DNA from 4 places in the Streptomyces sp. NPDC048590 genome. Region 4 is predicted to be linked to each of the others. Evidence: riboswitches for the same ligand, from Rfam matches in the RefSeq annotation. Region 4 holds a riboswitch; each other region holds the start of a gene.
What was found. Region 4 has a riboswitch for cobalamin ahead of ACGFNN_RS22425 ((2Fe-2S) ferredoxin domain-containing protein). Riboswitches for the same ligand answer to the same signal wherever they lie in the genome.
Positions count from the first base shown of each region.

Region 1: another riboswitch for cobalamin. It lies ahead of ACGFNN_RS11030 (ribonucleoside-diphosphate reductase subunit alpha); the one in region 4 lies ahead of ACGFNN_RS22425 ((2Fe-2S) ferredoxin domain-containing protein).
Region 2: another riboswitch for cobalamin. It lies ahead of ACGFNN_RS23585 (energy-coupling factor ABC transporter permease); the one in region 4 lies ahead of ACGFNN_RS22425 ((2Fe-2S) ferredoxin domain-containing protein).
Region 3: another riboswitch for cobalamin. It lies ahead of ACGFNN_RS32990 (ABC transporter substrate-binding protein); the one in region 4 lies ahead of ACGFNN_RS22425 ((2Fe-2S) ferredoxin domain-containing protein).

Region 1 covers NZ_JBICWC010000003.1:604,403-609,539, forward strand. Annotated here, with positions in the region: gene mctP (monocarboxylate uptake permease MctP) at 1-1,159, shown strand, start outside; gene ACGFNN_RS11025 (GNAT family N-acetyltransferase) at 1,283-1,783, shown strand; cobalamin riboswitch at 1,846-1,987, shown strand; gene ACGFNN_RS11030 (ribonucleoside-diphosphate reductase subunit alpha) at 2,119-4,512, shown strand; gene ACGFNN_RS11035 (ribonucleotide-diphosphate reductase subunit beta) at 4,512-5,137, shown strand, end outside.
Region 2 covers NZ_JBICWC010000008.1:138,497-143,633, reverse strand. Annotated here, with positions in the region: gene ACGFNN_RS23600 (energy-coupling factor ABC transporter ATP-binding protein) at 1-807, opposite strand, end outside; gene cbiQ (cobalt ECF transporter T component CbiQ) at 804-1,553, opposite strand; gene ACGFNN_RS23590 (energy-coupling factor ABC transporter substrate-binding protein) at 1,560-1,928, opposite strand; gene ACGFNN_RS23585 (energy-coupling factor ABC transporter permease) at 1,928-2,650, opposite strand; cobalamin riboswitch at 2,679-2,889, opposite strand; gene ACGFNN_RS23580 (hypothetical protein) at 3,256-3,795, opposite strand; gene ACGFNN_RS23575 (TOPRIM nucleotidyl transferase/hydrolase domain-containing protein) at 4,077-4,697, opposite strand; gene ACGFNN_RS23570 (phosphotransferase) at 4,892-5,137, shown strand, end outside.
Region 3 covers NZ_JBICWC010000016.1:28,393-33,529, reverse strand. Annotated here, with positions in the region: gene ACGFNN_RS33000 (ABC transporter ATP-binding protein) at 1-730, opposite strand, end outside; gene ACGFNN_RS32995 (FecCD family ABC transporter permease) at 727-1,794, opposite strand; gene ACGFNN_RS32990 (ABC transporter substrate-binding protein) at 1,791-2,825, opposite strand; cobalamin riboswitch at 2,868-3,063, opposite strand; gene ACGFNN_RS32985 (N-acetylmuramoyl-L-alanine amidase) at 3,414-4,547, opposite strand; gene ACGFNN_RS32980 (transposase) at 4,720-4,947, shown strand; gene ACGFNN_RS32975 (UDP-N-acetylglucosamine 1-carboxyvinyltransferase) at 5,125-5,137, opposite strand, start outside.
Region 4 covers NZ_JBICWC010000007.1:345,735-350,871, forward strand. Annotated here, with positions in the region: gene ACGFNN_RS22415 (FecCD family ABC transporter permease) at 1-494, opposite strand, end outside; gene ACGFNN_RS22420 (ABC transporter substrate-binding protein) at 611-1,633, opposite strand; cobalamin riboswitch at 1,663-1,808, opposite strand; cobalamin riboswitch at 1,891-2,016, shown strand; gene ACGFNN_RS22425 ((2Fe-2S) ferredoxin domain-containing protein) at 2,080-2,451, shown strand; gene ACGFNN_RS22430 ((2Fe-2S)-binding protein) at 2,476-3,159, shown strand; gene ACGFNN_RS22435 (TetR family transcriptional regulator) at 3,230-3,817, opposite strand; gene ACGFNN_RS22440 (plasmid stabilization protein) at 4,060-4,386, opposite strand; gene ACGFNN_RS22445 (helix-turn-helix transcriptional regulator) at 4,670-5,137, opposite strand, start outside.

The sequences.
Region 1 (5,137 bases), on a different contig from region 4:
CGTGGGCGGCGGCGAGAACACGCACTGGTTCATCAAGGACCTGCCGCTGCTCATCGCGTTCGCCGTGCTCGCCGCGTACACATACTCCTCGGGGCTGCGGGCGCCCGCGCTCATCGCGTTCGTCAAGGACGGCCTGATCTATCTGGTCATCGCCGTCGCCATCATCTACATCCCGATCAAGCTCGGCGGGTTCGACGACATCTTCTCCGCGGCCAACGAGAAGTTCTCCGCGATGAACGACGCGGCCGGCAAACCGGTGGCGGGACTCGCACCCGGTGCGTCCGGCCAGTGGGTCTACGGCACTCTGGCGCTGGGCTCGGCACTCGCCCTCTTCATGTATCCGCACTCGATCACGGCGACGCTCTCCAGCCGCAGCCGTGAGGTGATCCGGCGCAACACCACGATCCTGCCGCTGTACTCGCTGATGCTGGGCCTGCTGGCCCTGCTCGGCTTCATGGCGATCGCCGCGGGGATCAAGGTGGACAACGGTCAGCTCGCGATCCCGCAGCTGTTCGAGAACATGTTCCCGGACTGGTTCGCGGGTGTGGCCTTCGCCGCGATCGGAATCGGCGCGCTGGTCCCGGCCGCGATCATGTCGATCGCCGCGGCGAACCTCTTCACCCGCAACATCTACAAGGACTTCCTCAAGCCCGACGCGACACCGGAGCAGGAGACCAAGGTCTCCAAGCTGGTCTCGCTGCTGGTCAAGGTGGGCGCGCTCGCCTTCGTCCTCACCATGGACAAGACCGTGGCGATCAACTTCCAGCTGCTCGGCGGCATCTGGATCCTCCAGACCATGCCGGCCCTGGTGGGCGGTCTGTTCACCCGCTGGTTCCACCGCTGGGCGCTGATCGCCGGCTGGGCGGTCGGCATGATCTACGGCACGGTGGCCGCCTACGGTGTCGCCAGCCCGACCCAGAAGCACTTCGGCGGCTCCTCGAAGGAGATCCCCGGCATCGGCGAGATCGGCTACATCGGCCTCACCGCGTTCGTGCTGAACGTCATCGTGGTGGTCGTGCTGACCTTCGTGCTGAACGCGGCCAAGGCACCGGCCGGTGTGGACGAGACCTCGCCGTCCGACTACACGGCGGACATCGGCGACCCCGGCGTCAAGGCGGAGCTCCCGCCGGCCACGGCGGGCGCGCCCGGCGGTCACTGACCCCCGGTCCCGGGACGGCCCCGGCGGGAGCGAGTTCCCGTCGGGGCCGTCCCATGTGCGGGCCCGCCCGGGAACGGCGGAAATCCGGGCGCGGATCCGGAACGACGCGCGAGACTGGCGGCCATGGACGTTTCGATCGGGCCGGTCGGGCCCTCTCGGTACGAGGAACTGGGCGAGATCACGGCCCAGGCCTACCTCGGCGACGGGCTCTTGGACTTCGGCGACGAGGACCCCTACCTGGAGCAGCTCCGGGCGATCGGCCGGCGGGCGGCCGAGGCGGAGGTTCTCGCCGCCTCCGATGCCGGCGGGCGGCTGCTGGGAGGTGTGACCTATGTCCCGCCCGGCAGCCCCTGGGCCGACATCGCACGGAGTGGCGAGGCCGAGTTCCGGATGCTGGCCGTGGCCTCCGGGGCCCGCGGCCGGGGCACCGGCGAGGCGCTCGTGCGGGCCTGCGTCGAGCGGGCGCGCGCCGCCGGGCTGTCCAGGATCGTCCTGTCGACGCATCCGGCCATGCTCGGCGCCCATCGCCTCTACGCCCGCCTCGGCTTCGTACGGACTCCCGAGCGGGACTGGAACCCGCTTCCGGGGCGTCCGGCGCTCCTCACCTACCAACTCGATCTCTGATCGCGCGACACAAGATTCTCGATCTCTGATCGCGCGACACAAGATGTGGGGGCTGCTCAAACCAGCAGCCCCCACATGTATGCTCGACCTCGCTGTCGTCACAGGGGAATCCGGTGTGAATCCGGAACTGTCCCGCAACGGTGTGGCGGTGTGCCTGCGCACACCCGTGAAGTCCGAGGACCTGTCGACAGCGCGCCCGGCTCGACCGAACCGGGCGACGAGACGTCCGGGCCTCGCGGAAGGCCGGTGGACGCCGCGCGCCGCGCTGCCCCGTGCCTCGCCGTGTCCGGCTGCCCCGCTCCCGCAGGCCCCGAGCCGAGCGAGGGAAAGCCCCAGTGACCATCGCGCCTGCCGATCCGGTTTCAGCAGCGGAATCCGAAGGTCTCACGACCGACGCGCCCGGTACCGCGCTTCTGCGGACCCTGACCGCTCTCACCGCCGATCTGCCCGACACCGACCCCGGACGGGTGGCCGCCGCCGCCCTGCGCGGCCGCAGCGCCCGGGCGGACGAGGCGGAGCTGCGCGAGCTGGCGACCGAGGCCGCCGCCGGTCTGATCTCTGAGGACCCTGCCTACTCCCGGCTGGCGGCGCGGCTCCTGACCCTGACCGTCGCGGACGAGGCGGCCGGCCAGGGCGCGGTCTCCTTCTCGGCCTCCGTCGCCGTGGGCCACCGCGAGGGCCTGATCGCGGACCGCACGGCCGAGTTCGTCTCGCTGCACGCGAAGGCCCTCGACGCCCTGGTCGACGGCGCGCTGGCCGACGCCGCGGACGACCGCTTCGGCTACTTCGGGCTGCGGACGCTGTACAGCCGGTACCTGCTGCGCCACCCGATCACCCGGCAGGTCGTCGAGACCCCGCAGCACTTCATGCTGCGGGTGGCCGCCGGGCTCGCCGAGGACGACTCCGAGCGCGCCCTGGACGAGGTCGCCGCGCTGTACGGCCTGATGAACCGGCTCGACTACCTGCCCTCCTCCCCCACGCTGTTCAACTCCGGCACCCGGCACCCGCAGATGTCGTCCTGCTATCTGCTGGACTCCCCCAACGACGAGCTGGACTCCATCTACGACCGCTACCACCAGGTGGCGCGGCTCTCCAAGCACGCGGGCGGCATCGGTCTGTCGTACTCCCGCATCCGGGCGCGCGGCTCGCTGATCCGGGGCACCAACGGGCACTCCAACGGCATCGTGCCGTTCCTGAAGACGCTGGACGCCTCGGTCGCGGCGGTCAACCAGGGCGGTCGGCGCAAGGGCGCCGCGGCCGTCTACCTGGAGACCTGGCACGCGGACATCGAGGAGTTCCTGGAGCTCCGCGACAACACCGGCGAGGACCAGCGGCGTACGCACAACCTGAACCTCGCGCACTGGATCCCGGACGAGTTCATGCGCCGGGTCGACGCGGACGGAACCTGGTCGCTGTTCTCCCCGGCCGACGTCCCCGAGCTGGTCGACCTCTGGGGCGACGAGTTCGACGCGGCCTACCGCGCCGCCGAGGCGAAGGGCATGGCCCGCAGGACGCTTCCGGCACGTGAGCTGTACGGCCGGATGATGCGCACCCTCGCGCAGACCGGCCAGGGTTGGATGACGTTCAAGGACGCGTCCAACCGCACCGCGAACCAGACCGCCGAGCCGGGCCGGGTCGTGCACTCCTCGAATCTCTGCACGGAGATCCTGGAGGTCACCGACGACGGCGAGACCGCCGTCTGCAACCTGGGTTCGGTCAACCTGGGCGCCTTCGTGGCCGACGGCTCCATCGACTGGGAGCGGCTGGACGCCACCGTCCGCACCGCGGTGACCTTCCTCGACCGGGTCGTGGACATCAACTTCTACCCGACCGAGCAGGCGGGCCGTTCCAACGCCCGCTGGAGGCCGGTGGGTCTCGGCGCGATGGGTCTCCAGGACGTCTTCTTCCAGCTGCGGCTGCCCTTCGACTCCCCCGAGGCCCGCGCGCTCTCCACGAAGATCTCCGAGCGGATCATGCTCGCCGCCTACGAGGCCTCCTGCGACCTCGCCGAAAGGTCCGGCCCGCTGCCGGCCTGGTCCGAGACGCGTGCCGCGCGCGGTGTGCTGCACCCCGACCACTACGACACCGAGCTGAACTGGCCGGAGCGCTGGGACGCGCTGCGCGCCCGGGTCGCGAAGACCGGTATGCGCAACTCGCTGCTGCTCGCCATCGCGCCGACGGCGACGATCGCCTCGATCGCCGGGGTGTACGAGTGCATCGAGCCGCAGGTGTCCAACCTGTTCAAGCGCGAGACGCTCAGCGGTGAGTTCCTCCAGGTGAACGGCTACCTGGTGGACGAGCTGAAGAGGCTCGGCGTGTGGGACGCCCGTACCCGTGAGGCGCTGCGCGAGGCCAGCGGTTCCGTGCAGGGCTTCGCCTGGATCCCCGAGGACGTGCGGGCGCTGTACCGCACGGCCTGGGAGATCCCCCAGCGCGGCCTGATCGACATGGCGGCGGCCCGTACGCCGTTCCTCGACCAGAGCCAGTCGCTGAACCTGTTCATGGAGACGCCGACGATCGGCAAGCTCTCATCGATGTACGCGTACGCCTGGAAGCAGGGGCTGAAGACGACGTACTACCTGCGCTCCCGCCCGGCCACCCGGATCGCCCGTGCGGCGTCCGGCCAGGCGGCTGCCGTGCCGATTCCCGTGCAGCAGGCGTCCGCCCCCGACGCGGACGCGATCGCCTGCTCCCTCGAAAACCCCGAGTCCTGCGAGGCCTGCCAGTAATGTCCACCGAGAACAAGAACCTGCTCGACCCGGGATTCGAGCTGACCCTGCGTCCCATGCGATACCCGGACTTCTACGAGCGCTACCGGGACGCGATCAAGAACACCTGGACCGTGGAGGAGGTCGACCTCCACTCGGACGTCGCCGACCTCGCCAAGCTGTCGCCGGGTGAGCAGCACATGATCGGCCGGCTGGTGGCGTTCTTCGCGACCGGTGACTCGATCGTCTCCAACAACCTCGTGCTGACGCTGTACAAGCACATCAACTCCCCCGAGGCGCGGCTGTACCTGTCGCGGCAGCTCTTCGAGGAGGCCGTGCACGTCCAGTTCTACCTGACGCTCCTGGACACCTACCTGCCCGACCCGGACGACCGGGCGGCGGCGTTCGACGCGGTCGAGGAGATCCCCTCGATCCGCGAGAAAGCGCAGTTCTGCTTCAAGTGGATGGACTCGGTCGAGAAGATCGAGCGGCTGGAGACGAAGGCGGACCGCCGCCGCTTCCTGCTGAACCTGATCTGCTTCGCGGCCTGCATCGAGGGGCTGTTCTTCTACGGTGCGTTCGCCTACGTGTACTGGTTCCGCTCGCGCGGTCTGCTGCACGGTCTCGCCACGGGCACCAACTGGGT
Region 2 (5,137 bases), on a different contig from region 4:
CGCCGGCGTACGAGGGCCTGCCTCACCCGGAGCCAGCAGGCCCCGCTCGCGCAGCAGCTGCGCGGTCGCCACCCCCCAGGGCAGCCTGAGCCCCGCCTCGGTCAGGAGATCCGTACGGGCCAGCATCTCCGGTGCCGGCCCGGCACGGACGCCGGCCGGGGTGAGCAGCGCCGCGTCGTCGGCCCAGCGCAGTGCCAGGTCGACGTCATGCGTGGCCATCATGACCGTCGTACCGCTCGCGCGGAGTCCGCCGAGCGTGGCGAGCAGACGTTCCTGCCCGTCAGGATCCAGCCCGGCGGTGGGCTCGTCGAGGATCAGCATGCGCGGCCGCATTGCCACCGCCCCCGCGATCGCGGTCCGCTTGCGCTGCCCGTAGGACAGGAGGTGCGTGGGCCGGTCGGCCAGCGCGCCGATGCCGAGCGCCGTCAGCGCCTCTTCGACCCGGCCGCGCACCTCCGCGTCCGGCAGACCGAGGTTCAGCGGCCCGAACGACACGTCCTGGAAGACGGACGCTGCGAACAGCTGGTCGTCCGGGTCCTGCACCACCAGCTGAACGGTCGTCCGCAGTCGCGTCAGTCCCTTGCGGTCGTACGCGACCGGGATCCCCTCGACCGTCAGGCCGCCCTCGCTCGGGCGCAGTCCGCCGCTGAGCAGCCGCATCAGCGTGGTCTTCCCGCTGCCGTTCCTGCCGAGCAGCGCGAGAGCACGCCCTTCGCGCGCGTCGAAGTCGAGACCGCTGAGCACGCGCGGGCCGTCCTCGTAGGAGAACGAGGCGCCCCGCAGGGACAGCAGCGAGGAACCACTCATGGGAGCAGCCTTTCCAGGACGAAGGTCAGGGCGGCCACGGCCGCGAGGAGGCCGGCGCTCGCGGCCACGAACCGGACGGAGACGCGGGCCTCGGGCACCAGGACACGCAGGGTGCCGTCGTATCCGCGCCCGGCCAGCCCCGACTGGAGACGGGCGGCGCGGTCGAAGGCCCGGACGAACGCGGTGGCCCCGAGGCCGGCCAGTGATCTCCAGGTGGCTGCCCTGGTGGTGTGCCCGAGCCGGGCGGCCTGCGCCTCGCGGATCCTGCGCATCGCGTCCAGCAGCAGAAAGCTCATGCGGTAGGTCACCAGGGCGACGTCCACCACAGCCGCGGGCACACCCGCCCTGACCAGCCTGGGAAGCAGGTCGGACATCGGTGTGGTGAAGGCGAGGAGCAGGACGCCGAGTGATGCCGCGGAGGTCCGCAGCAGCAGCTCACCCGCCCGGACCGGTCCGCCCGGAGCGGGAGCGACGAGCCCGTCGGGGCCCCCGACCTGTACGAGCAGGGTCGCCGCACCGGTCACGCAGAACCCGAGCGGAATCCTGTACGCACGCCACAGTTGACGGGCACGCACACCCGCCGGCCCCAGAAGCACGGAGACCGCCGTGACGAGTACCAGTGCGGCACCGGGCCACGGAGGAAGCGAGATGGCCAGCACCGTGAGCCCCAGTCCGAGCACGGCCTTGTCGACGGGATGGCGGCGGCGCCAGCGACTGCTGTGCGCCGCCGCGTCGATCGGCAGCACGGAGGCTCAGGCCTCCTGGGCCGTGGACTCCTCGGCCCGCCCGGTCACGGCGTCGCCGTCCCGCCGGGCCAGGGCGAGCCGCTCGCCCTGACGGCGTCCGCGCCGTACACCGAAGTAGTAGGCGAGCACCCCGGCACCGAGAGCGGCCTGCAGCGCGAAGAGCGCCGACTCGATCTCGCCGGAGGGCGGCTCGTAGAGCGGGGAGAACCAGGGCTCGTAGTCGGGGTCGATCTCGGTGATCGCGGTCTCCGCCTGAGCGTCCGCCCCGGCGAAGGGCTCCTTCTCGCCGTCCCCCGAGCCAAGTACCAGGGGCAGGACGGCCAGTGCCGCCACCAGCAGGAGCAGCAGGCCGTTGATCTTCGTGTGCCGGTTCATCACGCCACCGCTTCCGTCTTCTCGTCTTCCGTCTTCACGTCCGCCTTGGCCCGGGCCCTGCCGCTGAGGAACACGCCGAGCCGGGTCAGATCACCCTTGCTCGACTGCACCAGAAGCCGCATGACCAGCACGGTCAGAAGTCCTTCGCTCACCGCGAGAGGAATCTGGGTGACGGCGAAGATGGAACCGAACTTCCCGAGAGCCCCGAGGAACCCGGTGCCAGGGTCGGGGAACGCGAGTGCCAGCTGCACGCTGGTGACGCAGTAGGTGGACAGGTCGGCGACGAACGCGGCGAAGAAGACCGCGACCATCAGTGATACGTCGAACCGGCGCAGCACCCTGTACACGGCGTAGCCCGCCCAGGGGCCGACGATCGCCATGGAGAAGACGTTGGCGCCCAGCGTCGTCAGGCCTCCGTGGGCCAACAGCAACGCCTGGAACAGCAGGGTGATCGTTCCCAGGACCGCCATGATGGGCGGCCGGAACAGTATGGCTCCCAGGCCGGTGCCGGTGGGATGCGAACAACTCCCCGTCACCGAAGGGATCTTCAGGGCGGACAGTACGAAGGTGAAGGCTCCGGAAGCCCCCAGGAGCAGTGTGCTCTCCGGGTTCTCGCGGACCTCACGGGTCAGTGACCGTACTCCGTGGACGACGAACGGCGCGGACGCGACACCCCAGGCGATCGCGTGCGCCGGAGGCAGGAAACCCTCGGCTATGTGCATGACTCAGAGACCCTCTCCAGCACCTCGTGGATGGTTGAAGTGCCTTGGCCGGTCTCCTGGCTTACGGGTGACACCGCCCGAACTCCGCCTTCCCGGGTCACAAGGACCCAGTGGCTGCCCGCGAGGGCCGGAGCCGGACTTCCCGATCACAGTGGCGAGGGCCGCACCGGCATCACACCGGATTTCCCGTTCACCAAGGCGTGGCGACAGTAGTGCCAGCCAGGGTGCGATGACAAGCGGGCCCACCCGCCCGCACCTGCGGACACGTCCGCGGGAGCGTCTGCGGGCGTGCCTGCGGACGGGCTCCGGCGGGCCCGGGGGCGGTGCCACGCCACGGCTGGGCGTCGCGGCTGTTCGACGCGTCCGCCGGCCTGTCGGGCCGCCCTCCTGTCGGTCGGCGAAGCGCGCCCGGTCGGTCGGATGCGCGAACCGGGCGGTGCGGCCGCCGTGCAGCCGTTACCGGCCGCGGGGAGCGGCAGTCCCGTTCAGCCGACTCAGCCGACTCAGCCGACTCAGCCGACTCAGCCGACTCAGCCGACTCAGCCGACTCAGCCGACTCAGCCGACTCAGCCGACTCAGCCGATCTCACTGGGCATCGGAAAGCGTCAGCCCAGCTCCGGGGTCGCGCGCAGTTCGACGGCCGGTTCCGAGCAGCCGTCCAGCTCGAGGACCACGAACTCGTTGAGACCCGCCCGCAGGAGCGGCCACGGCACGTAGAGGGTCCGTTGGGGTCCCCGCGTCTCCCAGTAGCGGCCCAGGCAGAAGCCGTTCACCCAGACGTATCCCTTGCCCCATCCGGGCAGCGCGAGATAGGTGTCCCCGGTGTCCGACAGCTCCAGGAAGCCCCGGTGGAACACCGGACCGGAGGAGGTGTCCGCGTCTCCGGACAGTGCGTCCCAGGGCACCCTGTCCGGGGTTCCGTGGTCCAGCGGGACGGCCCGGGCGGTCCAGCCGTGCAGCAACTGCTGCGTGTGGGAGACGCGCTCCACCCCCTTGCGGTCACCCAGCGCCACGCCGTAGTTGACCCTGCCCATGGACTCCACCAGGAGCTCCACACGCGCCTGTTCGGCGTCGACCCGGACACCCTCGACCGACTCGGCGCCGCCACGCTCCAGAACGCCCACGGGCTCACCGGACAGCCTCATCCGCGAGGCTCTCCAGGGCGTCGAACAGTGCCACCGATTCCGGCAGTTCGAGTGTCGCCGGGGGCAGCAGTGGCGCGGGGGGCTCGGGTTCGGGCAAGGGCTCTGTGGAGTAAGCAGGAACACACCCGACACCGCAGCCTTCAAAGGCGCGGTAGGCGGGGATCGCCGTCCTTCAGGGCGGCGAGGATGTCAATCCAGGCCACGCCGGGTGATGCGACATGGCCGAGCCGGATGCGGAGACGCGGGAGAAATGAGCGGATGCCGGCCCTGTTCCCGGTCGGTCAGAGACCGGCGAGCAGACCCGAGAGCGGCGCGGGGACCCGGTCGGTGCCGAGTGCCTCACCCAGGACGTGGCCGTACCGGATCTTGCGCCCCTTCTTCGTGCCGAGGAAGCGCCGCAACTGCTCCTGAGGTGAGCGCCCGCGCTGCGCCGGCTGGTTGAGGAAGGCCAGCAAGGGGCGGAGTTCCCCCTCCCGCTCGACCAGTTCCCTGACCCGTGTCACCCCCAGCGCACGGATCAGCTCGTCCTCCAGGTCCGCGGAGCACACGAAGAACCGGCGCGACCACGGCACACCCGCCCGTTCGAGTCCCCGGGAGAACCAGTCCCGTTCTCGTTCGTCGCAGAGGCCGGCCAGGCCGAGCCCGAGGCCGGGGGGTCCGAGGAACCTCGCGTACCGGCCGATGTTCATCGCACCGTCCATCGACAGCACGCAGACGCCTTCGGCTGCCAGGTCCCGGCCATGGGCCGCTGCTACCGCCTCGACGGCGGCGACGTCGCTCAACCCCTCCACCAGGACCGCCGTCCGCACAGGCACCAGCGCGGCCAGCTCGTGCGGGCGCGCGCCGGTGTCTCCGGCCGCCCATGAGCCGACCGCCTGCCGGAATGTCTGCATATCGGTCACAGGTCGATTCTCCAGGTTCTCCGGCCGCGGGACCACGCGATATCGGGACGGTCCGTCGCCGAGGTGCGAGCACTGCCGATCGACGGAACCGTCCGACGGCCGGGTCGACTCCGCCCGACGTCTTGCTAGCCTGCGCCGTCGACCACCGACGACACGGGTGTTCCACAAGGTTCGGGAGAGGCAGCGGCAGGACGATGGAGACAGCGGAGCGAACGCGTGCGGTCGCGGCAGCCACGGCGGCCGCCTCCTCACTCGGCTTGCCCGTCCGGGAGGTGACCGTTCTCCAGGACTCGAACAAACTCACCCTGCGTCTTCTGCCGTCCGACGTCCTCGCCAGGGTGGCCCCGGAGGCGGACAAGGTCGCACACCTCGAGGTCGCCATCGCCGGGCAACTCGTCCGGGCGGGCTCCCCGGTGGCGGCGCCGGATCCCCGGGTGGGG
Region 3 (5,137 bases), on a different contig from region 4:
CTTTGAGGACGACGACCTGGTCGCAGTACATGGCGGCCAGGTTGAGGTCGTGCAGGGCGACGATGCTGGTGACGGGCAGTTCGGCGATCAGGTTCAGCAGGTCGAGCTGGTGCTGGATGTCGAGGTGGTTGGTGGGCTCGTCCAGGAGCAGCTCGCGCGGTTCCTGGGCCAGGGCGCGGGCGATCTGCACGCGTTGGCGTTCGCCGCCGGACAGTGTGTGCCAGGGCTGGTCCGCGCGGTCGGTGAGACCGGTGCGTCCCAGGGCGGTGCGTACGGCCTCCTCATCCGACGGGGTGGCGGGAGTCCAGGCGCGGCGGTGCGGGATGCGTCCGAGGCGTACGACGTCGAGGACGGTCAGCTCGACGAGGGTGTCGGCGTGCTGCTCGACGACGGCCACGCGCCGGGCCACGGCGCGGCGGCCCCAGCTGCCGAGTGGGCGCCCGTCGAGGGTGACGACGCCGGAGGCGGGGGTGAGGACGCCCGCCAGCAGCCGCAGCAGTGTCGACTTCCCCGAGCCGTTGGGGCCGAGCAGACCGGTCACGGAGCCGGGGCGGGGAACGAGGCTGACGCCGTCGAGGATCAGCCGCCCGTCGATGGAGCGGCTCACGTGGTCGGCGGCGAGGGCGGGCGGCCCGGCGCACGACACGTCCTCGGGTGTCGGCCGGGCGGTCGTCGGTGCTCGCCCCGGCGTGTGGACACCGTCGTTCCGCCCTGGTGCGCGGGCCGTCATCGCATCCTCCTCGTGCGGTACAGGACCAGGACGAAGGCCGGGACGCCGACCAGTGAGGTCACCACGCCCACCGGCACCTCCTGGGGATCGAGGACGTTACGGGCCAGGGTGTCGGCCCAGACCAGGAACACCGCCCCGGCGAGAGCGGTGACCGGAAGCAGTCGGGCGTGCCCCGGGCCGACGAGGGCGCGGGCGGCGTGCGGCAGGACCAGGCCGACGAAGCCGATCGCCCCCGCGGAGCTGACCAGAGCGGCGGTCAGCAGTGCGGTCACGCACAGCAGCACCAGCCGGGTACGGGCCACCGCGACCCCGAGCGTGGCCGCGGCGTCCTGTCCGAAGGCGAAGGCATCCAGGGTGCGGGCATGGCCCAGGCACACCACAAGGGCGAGCGCCAGGACGGCCGCGCACAGTCCCACCTCGGTCCAGCCGGCCCCGCTGAGCGAGCCGAGCAGCCAGAACAGCACGCCCCGGGTGGTCTCCGCGTCGGCCGCCGTCGTCACCACGAACGAGGTCAGAGCGGAGAACAACTGCATGGCCGCCACCCCGGACAGCACCACCCGGTCCGTCGTCCCTCCGAGTGTGTGGCTGAGCAGCAGCACCAGCGCGAACGAACCGACCGCACCCAGGAACGCGCCGCCGGAGACGGACAGGACACCGCCGCCGGCACCGAGGACGATCACGGTGACGGCGCCGGTCGACGCCCCCGAGGAGACCCCCAGGACGAAGGGGTCGGCGAGGGGGTTGCGCAGCAGTGACTGCATCACCGCGCCGCACACCGCGAGTCCGGCGCCGCACACCGCGGCGAGCAGGGTACGCGGCAGCCGCAGGTTCCAGACGATGCCCTCGCGGATCGGAGTCAACTCCGTCGCGCCCCAGCCCAGACGGGAGGCGACCACCGACCAGACGTCGCCCACGCCGATGTCCGCCGGGCCGATGGTGATGGCCACGGCGACGGACACGGCGAGCACCGCCAGCCCACCGGACAGGCCGGCCACGAGGCGCAGCACCCCGGCGGCGCCGCCCCGAGTCGGGCGGACGGGGGAGGACCGCAGGGCGGTGGTCATCCGCCGAGCCCGTACGCGCGCATCGCAGCGGCCACCTTCTCCACGCCCTCGACCGTACGGATCGTCGGGTTCATGGCCTGCCCGCTGAGCAGCACGTACCGCTTGTCCTTCACCGCCTTCATGTTCTTCGTCGCCGGATTCGACTCCAGGAACGCGATCTTCTTGGCCGCCGACTCGGCGGTCTGCGACTTGCGGGTGAGGTCGCCGATGACGAGTACGTCGGGGTCGCGGTCGGCGACGGTCTCCCAGTTGATCTGGGGCCATTCCTGCTTGGTGTCGTCGAAGACGTTCTTCGCACCGAGCGTGTTGGTGATGATGCCGGGCGCGCCGCAGCAGCCCGCCATGTAGGGGGACTCCTGGTTCGCGAACCAGTACAGGACAGTGGTGTCCTCGGCGCGGATCCCGGACGTGGCCTTGGTCACCCGGCTCTTCAGCCGTTCGACCAACTGCTCACCCCGATCCTCCACCCGGAAGACCCGGGCCAGTTCCCGCACCTCACGGTAGACCGTCTCCATGGTCAGCGGCTTCGTCCGTGCGCCGTCGCCATCACCGCTGTTGTCCTTGCCCTCGCAGTCGGCGGGCGACAGATACGTCGGCACGCCGAGCTCCTCGAACTTCTCGCGCGGTGCCACTCCGCCCTTGCCCAGGGTGGAGGCGAAGGAGGACGCCACGAAGTCCGGTTCGGTGGCCAGGACCTTCTCGAACGACGGCTGGTTGTCGGCGAGCCGGGGCACCTCGCCGTCGCCCTTCTCCAGTCCCTTCATGACTGGATCGGTCCAGGTGGCCGTGCCCACCATGCGGTCTGCCAGACCGAGGGAGAGCAGGATCTCGGTGGTGCCCTGGTTCAGCGACACGGCCCGCTTCGGCGCGTCCTCGACCGTCACCTTCCGCCCGCAGTTGTCGAAGGTCACGCCCTGGCTCCCGGTGCCTGCGGGTTTGGCGGAGGAGCCGGAGCCGGAACCGCACGCGGTAAGCAGCAGGGCCCCGGTCAGGAGCAGGACGGAACAGCGGGTGGGACGTGACAGGTGCACGGTGGCGGCTTCCTAGGCGTCAGACCCATACGCGGGGTCCGTGCGGACGATCAGGTCGCCAGCAGGTCTTCGGACTCGGGATCACCCCGGCGGAACGCCTTCCCGGACCCGGCCGTGGCCTGCATCCAGTGGCTTCTGTCCCGCCTGTCACCCTTACCGCTGCGCGTCAGTTCCGGTCTCTCACCGGATTCCCTGACCCGTGCACGTGTACCTCTACGCTCACGAGTTCGACTGGCGTCCGGAAAGTACCACGTCCTGCCAGCGCGGCCCGAACCGCCCGTTGTGCTGGGGGTACGGTCTGATGGGACGTGGCGGTAACGGCCTCAGGCGCTGGGTCGGATTCGGTGATCCCGACCCAACGTCCCGGAGGAGTCCCACAGATGCCGACGAATCCCCTCCTGACTCGCGTAGATGCGGGTCAGGAGGGGATCGGCGTTCTGTCCGAGGCTGCTCAGACAGCCTCTCGAAGATCATCTTGCGCGGTTGTCGCACAAGCCGACCCTGGTGCAGGCGCTCCGGACCGCGACGCGGACCTTGGAGCCGGTTCCCGCGACAGGCATCCCACCCGCCGGCCGGGCCGGAGAGCGCTCAGCGGGTGAGGGTCTCGCGGACGGTTCCGCCGACCAGCGCGCACCATGTGCTGAGGTCGATCTTGCCGTTGGGGTGCAGGTTGTGCAGACGCTGCATGTCCTGCACGGCCTTCTTGGTGCTGTGGTCGTAGGCGCCCGTGATGCTGACGGTGTCCGCATAGCCCTTGATGGCGAGCAGATACTGCACGGCCTGAACGGGAAGTCCGGAGGCGCCCTTGTCCAGAGTGGGGGCCAGCGCTTCCCAGGTGGGGGTGTCGAAGGTGGCGTCAGGCGTGACGGCGATGCCCCGACTGGTCTGGAAGTCGGCGACGACCTCGTTCATGTCGGTACTGAACACACCGTCGATGGGCAGGTCGCTGTAACCGGCGTTCACCAGCAGGTACTGGGCGACCCGTACCACCTGACTGTCGACGAACCGCCAGATGTCCGGCCAGCGCCGTGCGGGTGCGGCGGCGGGCGATACGTTCATGGACTGCATCACTCGCCGGCGGATCCCGGGGAAAAGCCGGTAGAACGCGACACCTGGGCAGTCGGTGCCCAGGCGGAAGTCCCAGTGGCCGAAGATGTCCCACGCATTCAGGTCGAACTGCCTGCACACCGCGGTACACAGTTCCACCAGCGAGTCCACCAGCGCCGCCGGCGGGGTCTCGGTGGTGTAGGTGCCCTCGTTCTCGATCCCGATGGCGTTGCCGTTCTCTCCCGGGCAGTGGGCGGCGGTCACCTGGTGCTCGCCGGTGACGAGGGTCTCCAGGCTGCGGTGGCGACCCTCGAGGACATGGCCGCCACGGCTGACGGTGAAGTGCTGGCCGGTGTCCGCCCAGCCATTGGTGTCCATGTGAAGGTCCTGGCAGTCACGCGCCAACTGCATGGCGTGCTCGCGGGAGTAGTCAGTGACATTGGGGAACGCCATGTGGTGCAGGATGATCTTGTTGGTGGTGTTGCTGCCGATCTGGACCGGACTGACCGGCGGCCGCGCACCCCAGCTGTCGCAGTCGATGATCCAGGGGAACTGCGGCGAGGGGGCCGCACCGGCAGCGGCCGGGAACGCCACCTCCGTGCCGACGACAGCAGCGACTGCGGTGCCAAGGCCGACCCGGAACAGGGTGCGACGGTCGACTTCATGCTCGTGCATAGCCACGGGGACTCCGAAGTGAGTGGACAAGCCATGAATATTGGGCTTGTCGGAGACTATGCAGTGGATCTCCGATTCTCCAGGGTCGGTTCGCCACCTTCCCGGGTCTGCCGCACGCAAGGGTGACATCTGAACTGGCCTGCCTCGTCAGGCAGGTGGGAACGATGCTGCTGTGCCCAAGCCCTGTCCCCAAGAGTTCCGCGAGGACGTCGTGCGGGTCGCGAGGAATCGTGGTCCGGGTGTCACTGTCGAGCAGGTGGCTGCCGACTTCGGCGTCCACGCGATGACGCTGTGGAAGTGGATGCGCCGCGCGGACATCGACGACGGCACAGATCCTCAGCGGCCGCGTCCGAGAGGCCGCTCGGCGCGGGTGCGGGGCGCTGTGGGTTGGAGGGCATGACCCCACTATGGCGACCGGGGGAGCGGCGGGTCCTGAGATGCGAGCCGACGTCCGAAGTGAACGCGGGCGGCCTTCGGTTCCGACCGGAAGTCCCAGAAAAGAGGCGCCGCCACGCCCCCTCCTGCCTCGCGTTTATGCAGGTCGGAAGGGGTATGGCGGCGCCTTTTCCGAGGACCCTCAGATGTCCCGG
Region 4 (5,137 bases):
AGATCGAGGACGGCGGTGAGGACCGCCGCGATGGCCACACCGGAGAGGACGAGCCGGGAGGACGTGATACGTCCTCCGGTCCGGGCGGTGGCGTAGACGAGGACCAGCGCACCCAGGGCTCCGGCGAAGGCGGCGCCGGAGAGCGACAGAGGCCCCAGGAAGCTGACGCCGAACACGATGACCGAGACCGCCCCGAGGGACGCCCCGGACGAGACCCCGAGAAGGTAGGGCTCGGCGAGTGGATTGCGGACCAGCGCCTGCAGAGCGGTTCCGACAACGGCCAGGCCGGCGCCGGTCACCGCCCCGAGCAGCACGCGTGGGGCGCGGACGTCCAGCACGATCGTCTCCCGTGCCCGTGACCAGTCGCTCTCCGGCCAGTCCGCGCCCAGGGCGTGGGTGACTATGCCCCAGACCTGGCCGGCCGGAACATGGACCGAGCCCATGGCCAGGCCCGCCGTCACGGATGCCACGAGCAGGAGCGTCAGTACGACCAGCCCGGAGGCGAAGGGCGCACGACGGTGTCCGGTGGGTGTCGCCGTCCTCCGGCCCTCCGGCGTCTTCCGGCCCTCCAGCGGCGCCGGGCCGGGGGAGGCGCCGGAGGACGCGCCGATCACCTGAAGCTCTCGGGGTGCAGGCCCCGGGCCAGGTCGTCCACCGCGTACGCCGACCGGATTCCTACCAGCGTCGCCGTCAGGGGCAGGACGACGAACCGCTTGTTCTTCACCGCGGGCACGTCGGCGAGAGCCGCCCGGGAGAGGAGGAACTTCTTCTTCTGCTCGACGCTCCCGGAGCCGGCGTAGTCGTAGATCGCGATGACCTCGGGCCGTCGCTCGACAACCTGTTCCCATGAGACGTCCCCGAAGACCTCGTCCAGGTCGCCGAAGACGTTCTCCCCGCCGGCCAGCCGGATCAGATCGGTGCCCAGGCCCTTCCCGCCCGCCGTGAAGGCGCTCTTGTCGCCGCTGTCGTAGACGAAGACCGGCACCTTCTCCTCGTCCGAGACGGCGGAAGCCGCCTTCCCGACGCGGTTCTCGAGGTCGGCCACCAGCTTCTCGGCGCGGTCGGAGACACCGAAGATCTTGCCGATGGTGCGGACCTCGGCGTAGGTGTCCGCCATGGTCACCTTGTCCTTGCCGCAGTACTCGCGGTTGAGGTGGGTATTGATACCAGCGTCCGCGAACGCCTCGCGGGAGCGGCCTGCCTTCTCGTCGAAGGCGCTGCCGTAGCCGCCGTAGACGAGGTCGGGTTCGGCGTCCAGGATCTTCTCGAACGAGGGTTCACGTTCGGCGAGTTCCGGTATCGCCTCGAAGTCCTGCCGCAGCTCCGGCAGCGCGGCCGAATCGGGGAAGGCGGTGCCCACCATACGGTCCTTCAGCCCGAGCGCGAGCATCAGCTCGGCGGGGTGCTGATGGATGGTGACCACCCGGGAAGGCGGCCGGTCGAAGGTCGTCCTCACCCCGCAGTTCTCGACGGTGACCGGAAACCCCTCCGGTGAGGACGCCGTGGCCGCGGGCTTCGCGCCCGTTTCGCCGGACGAACCGCAGCCGGCGGTCAGCAGGGCCAGCGACACGGCGACCGCAGTGGCGGCGCCGCGCACCGCCAGGCGCCGGCGGGCATGGGGGAACAGCGACATGTAGAGCCTCCTGGGGAGTCCGCGCTCCTCGGTACGGGCCCGCGACAGGCCAGTCTCCTGACTTCCGGCGGGCGTCCGATGGGGACGACCGCCGGTCACAGTGGCGGGACCGTGCCGGACTTGCACCGGCTTCCTGTCTCCCGTCGCGGCAATGACCTGGCGATATTACGTTCCCTTGGGTTTCCGTCAAAGCGGCCCCTGCTGACGTTCCGGCGCACGGGATGGAAGGATGGCCGAGAACAAGGCGACGGCGGTCCGAGGAAGCCGGTGGAAATCCGGCGCGGTCCCGCCACTGTGATCGGCGAGCGAGTCCCGCACACACACCACTGCCCGCGAGGGCGGGAAGGCGCGGCGCGAGCATCGACCCGAGAGCCAGGAGACTCACGCGGTCGCCTCCTCGACGGACCACCGGGGCGGATCTCCCCGGGAGAGAGGAACGATGCGGCATGCCCGCGAACACCATCCCGCCGAGCGGCGCCCCCTGCCGGGTCGTCGTCTGCCGTGACTGCTGCTGCGGCACCCCGAAGGTGCCCGGCGTCGACCACGACGCACAGACCGCGCGTCTGCGCGCCCAGGTACCGGTACGCGTGTCGGACTGCCTGGACATCTGTGAGCAGGCCAACGTCATCGTCGTCCAGCCCTCCGCCGAGGGCCGTGCCGCCGGTGCCCGGCCCGTCTGGCTGGGGTTGGTGAACGACCCGGGCGCCACCGAGGACATCGCCGCCTGGGTGCGGGCCGGCGGGCCGGGTGTCGCACCCAGGCCCGAGATACTTGACCTCTACACCGTCACACCGCCGCGACAGCGCGGAATCGCCTGAGCCGTGGACGGAAGGACACGACCCGTGGACGATGTGCGTGCCTCGGCCGCCGACGTCACCGTCGCGCTTCGTGAAGCAGCGGACATCGGTGGATTCTTCGTCCTACGCACCGGTGGACGGGACGACGGCTGGCATGCGGCGGCACATTCCTACGAGGCCGGTTTCGCCGACCTCGCCGAGGCAGTCGCCCGCCGCCACCGCACCACCGAACCACGCGTGGACGTCTCCATCGCCCACCTCGGGCACGCCGCGCGTCTCTGGTCCCCGGCCCTCGCGTGCTTCGTGCTGCACGGAATCGTCCTGGACCTGGAGGGGCTGCAGCGATCCGACGACGGGCCGTCACTCCGCGTGCCCCGGCCAGGCGGCTGGTACGTCGAACGGCTCGGGGACGCTGCGCCCGGCGCCCTCTACACGCAGGTGACACGTCATCTGCTGGCACTGGCGGACGGGCTGGAGGTGAAAGTCGCTCCGCGGCTGCTGGACGGCAACTCGGCGTCCGCGCTCGCCGGAGCGGCCCACGCCCTCCTCAGGGCACGGCCCGCCGTACGCCGTCAACTCACCGACCTCACAGCCGTCCTGCTGGAGACGGGGCGTCTGGAGGGCACCGGCGCGATCACCGGTCCCGACCTGGAGTTCCGCCGCCGGAGTTGTTGCCTGTACTACAGGGCACCCGCGGGATCGAAGTGCGGAGACTGCGTACTCGCCTGAGCGTGAAGGGACCCGCGTCGGTTCGGTGGGTGTTCCCGTGCGGAGAGGGTACTGCCATGTCCGGTACGGCTCAGTCCTCGAACGGGAGCACCGGGCCCACCTCGACGCCGAGAAGTCGCCAGGCCGCCTCGGCCCGGCGACCGCGGTGCTCGCGGGTGGGCCCCGTCACGACACCGGAGACCATGCCGACGGCGATCATCAGGTCGTCGGCCTCCGCGGCGAGCGGATGGTTCGCGGGCAGATGCCTGTGCAGTGCACGAGCCACCCTCAGGGACAGCGCCACGGTGTAGGGCTGGGGAGCGGATCCACTCCTGCCGTCGGCGTGCAGGACGCCGAGGAACGCGGCGGATTCCATGAGGTGCCAGGTCAGGACTCCGAGCACCTTCGGCAGGTCCGCACCGTCGGCTTCCGCGGCGTGCTCGACCTGGCGGACGTTCTCCTCCAGAACCGCCGTCGCGATCGCCTCGCGGTCGGGGAAGTGCCGGTACAGCACGCCCTGACCGACCCCGGCCCGGCGCGCGATCGCGGAGAGCGGGGCGTCGAGGCCGTGCTCCGCGTAGATCTCCCGGGCGGCCGCGATGAGCGCGGCGCGGTTGCGGGCCGCCGCGTTGCGGCCCCCGCTCGCGGGCTTTCGTGTCTCCGGTCTGGCGTGCTCCATCACCTTGAGAGGGTATCGGGGTGCCTCGGAGGCCGTCGGCCACGGAGGGGCCGGAGACGGCGGGACCGGCAGCAACGGCGACACGGACCGGCGCGTCGGCCCCCCTCGGCCCTTCATCGACCGGGCGGAGCCGGAACCGCCGGCCGCCGTGCATGGGCTCCGAAGCCGGTGCGGTGAGGTGTGGGCCACGCTTTCGGTTCGGGGTGACAGCACACCGCGTGAGACTGGCCGGTGACCGCGGGTCAACGGCTGACGGCCCTCAGGAGCTGCTCCTTGTTCATCGTGGACCGGCCCTCGATGTTCTTCTTCTTCGCCTCTTCGTACAGCTGGTCCCTGGTGCGCCCCTGAGCGCCCTTGTGCGAGCGTTCCCCGCCTCGCTGGGAGGCCGATTTCGGGTCGCGCGTGGATGTCCTGCTCGCCGTCCTCGACTCACCGGACCGTGCGCGCTCCTTGTTGACGGTACGGGCCGCGATCTCCTTGGCACGCTTCTCGGACGTGCCGCGTTTCTCCGCGCTCTCCTTCACGTGCTCGTACTGCCGCTCGCGCTTGGCGCTCGATCCTGCCGGCATGGTGTGCCCTCCTCGTACGTCCTCGACTCGTGGGCCCCGGTCCGGGCCCGGCTCGACGGCCGCGCCGGTGCGGTGTACGCCGTACATCCGGGTTGCCGGGCCGGTACGTTCGGAAACATGGCACCCTCCGGCCCGGCATGCCCACCGGGACGCGCGCTCGGGTGACCCGGTGAGACCGCGGCACTGATGTCTTCGCCCGAGGCGCAGGGTTCGTCCCGGCCACTCTGCGTACCCGGTGGGAAGGCGGGGTGATGAATCGCGTTCCGGTGAGCGGACGGGCGCGTCAGCCCGTGGCCGGTTCCGCCGAGGAGGGAGTCCGAGCGTCCTGTGTGGCGGCCCAGGACGCGAGCAGGCGCAGGCCTTCCTCGGACGGTGAGCCCGGTTCCGCGGCGTAGACGGTGAGGGTGAGGCCGGGCTCGGCGGCCATTTCCAGGCCTTCGTAGGCGAGAGTGAGCTCGCCGACGGCGCTGTGCCGGAAGCGCTTGGTGCCGGTTCCGTGATTGCGGACGTTGTGGGCGCCCCAGCGGGTGCGGAAGTCGTCGTCGCGGGTGGAGAGCTCGCCGACGAGGTCGTGGAGGTCCTTGTCGTGAGGGTTGCGGCCCGCCTCCGTCCGCAGGATCGCCACCGTGACGTCGGCGGCGAGGTCCCAGTCGGGGTAGAAGCGGCGCGCGGCCGGGTCCAGGAAGGTGAAGCGGGCGAGGTTCTCCTGGTTGTGCGGGGTGGCGTAGACATCGTGGTAGAAGGCGCGGGC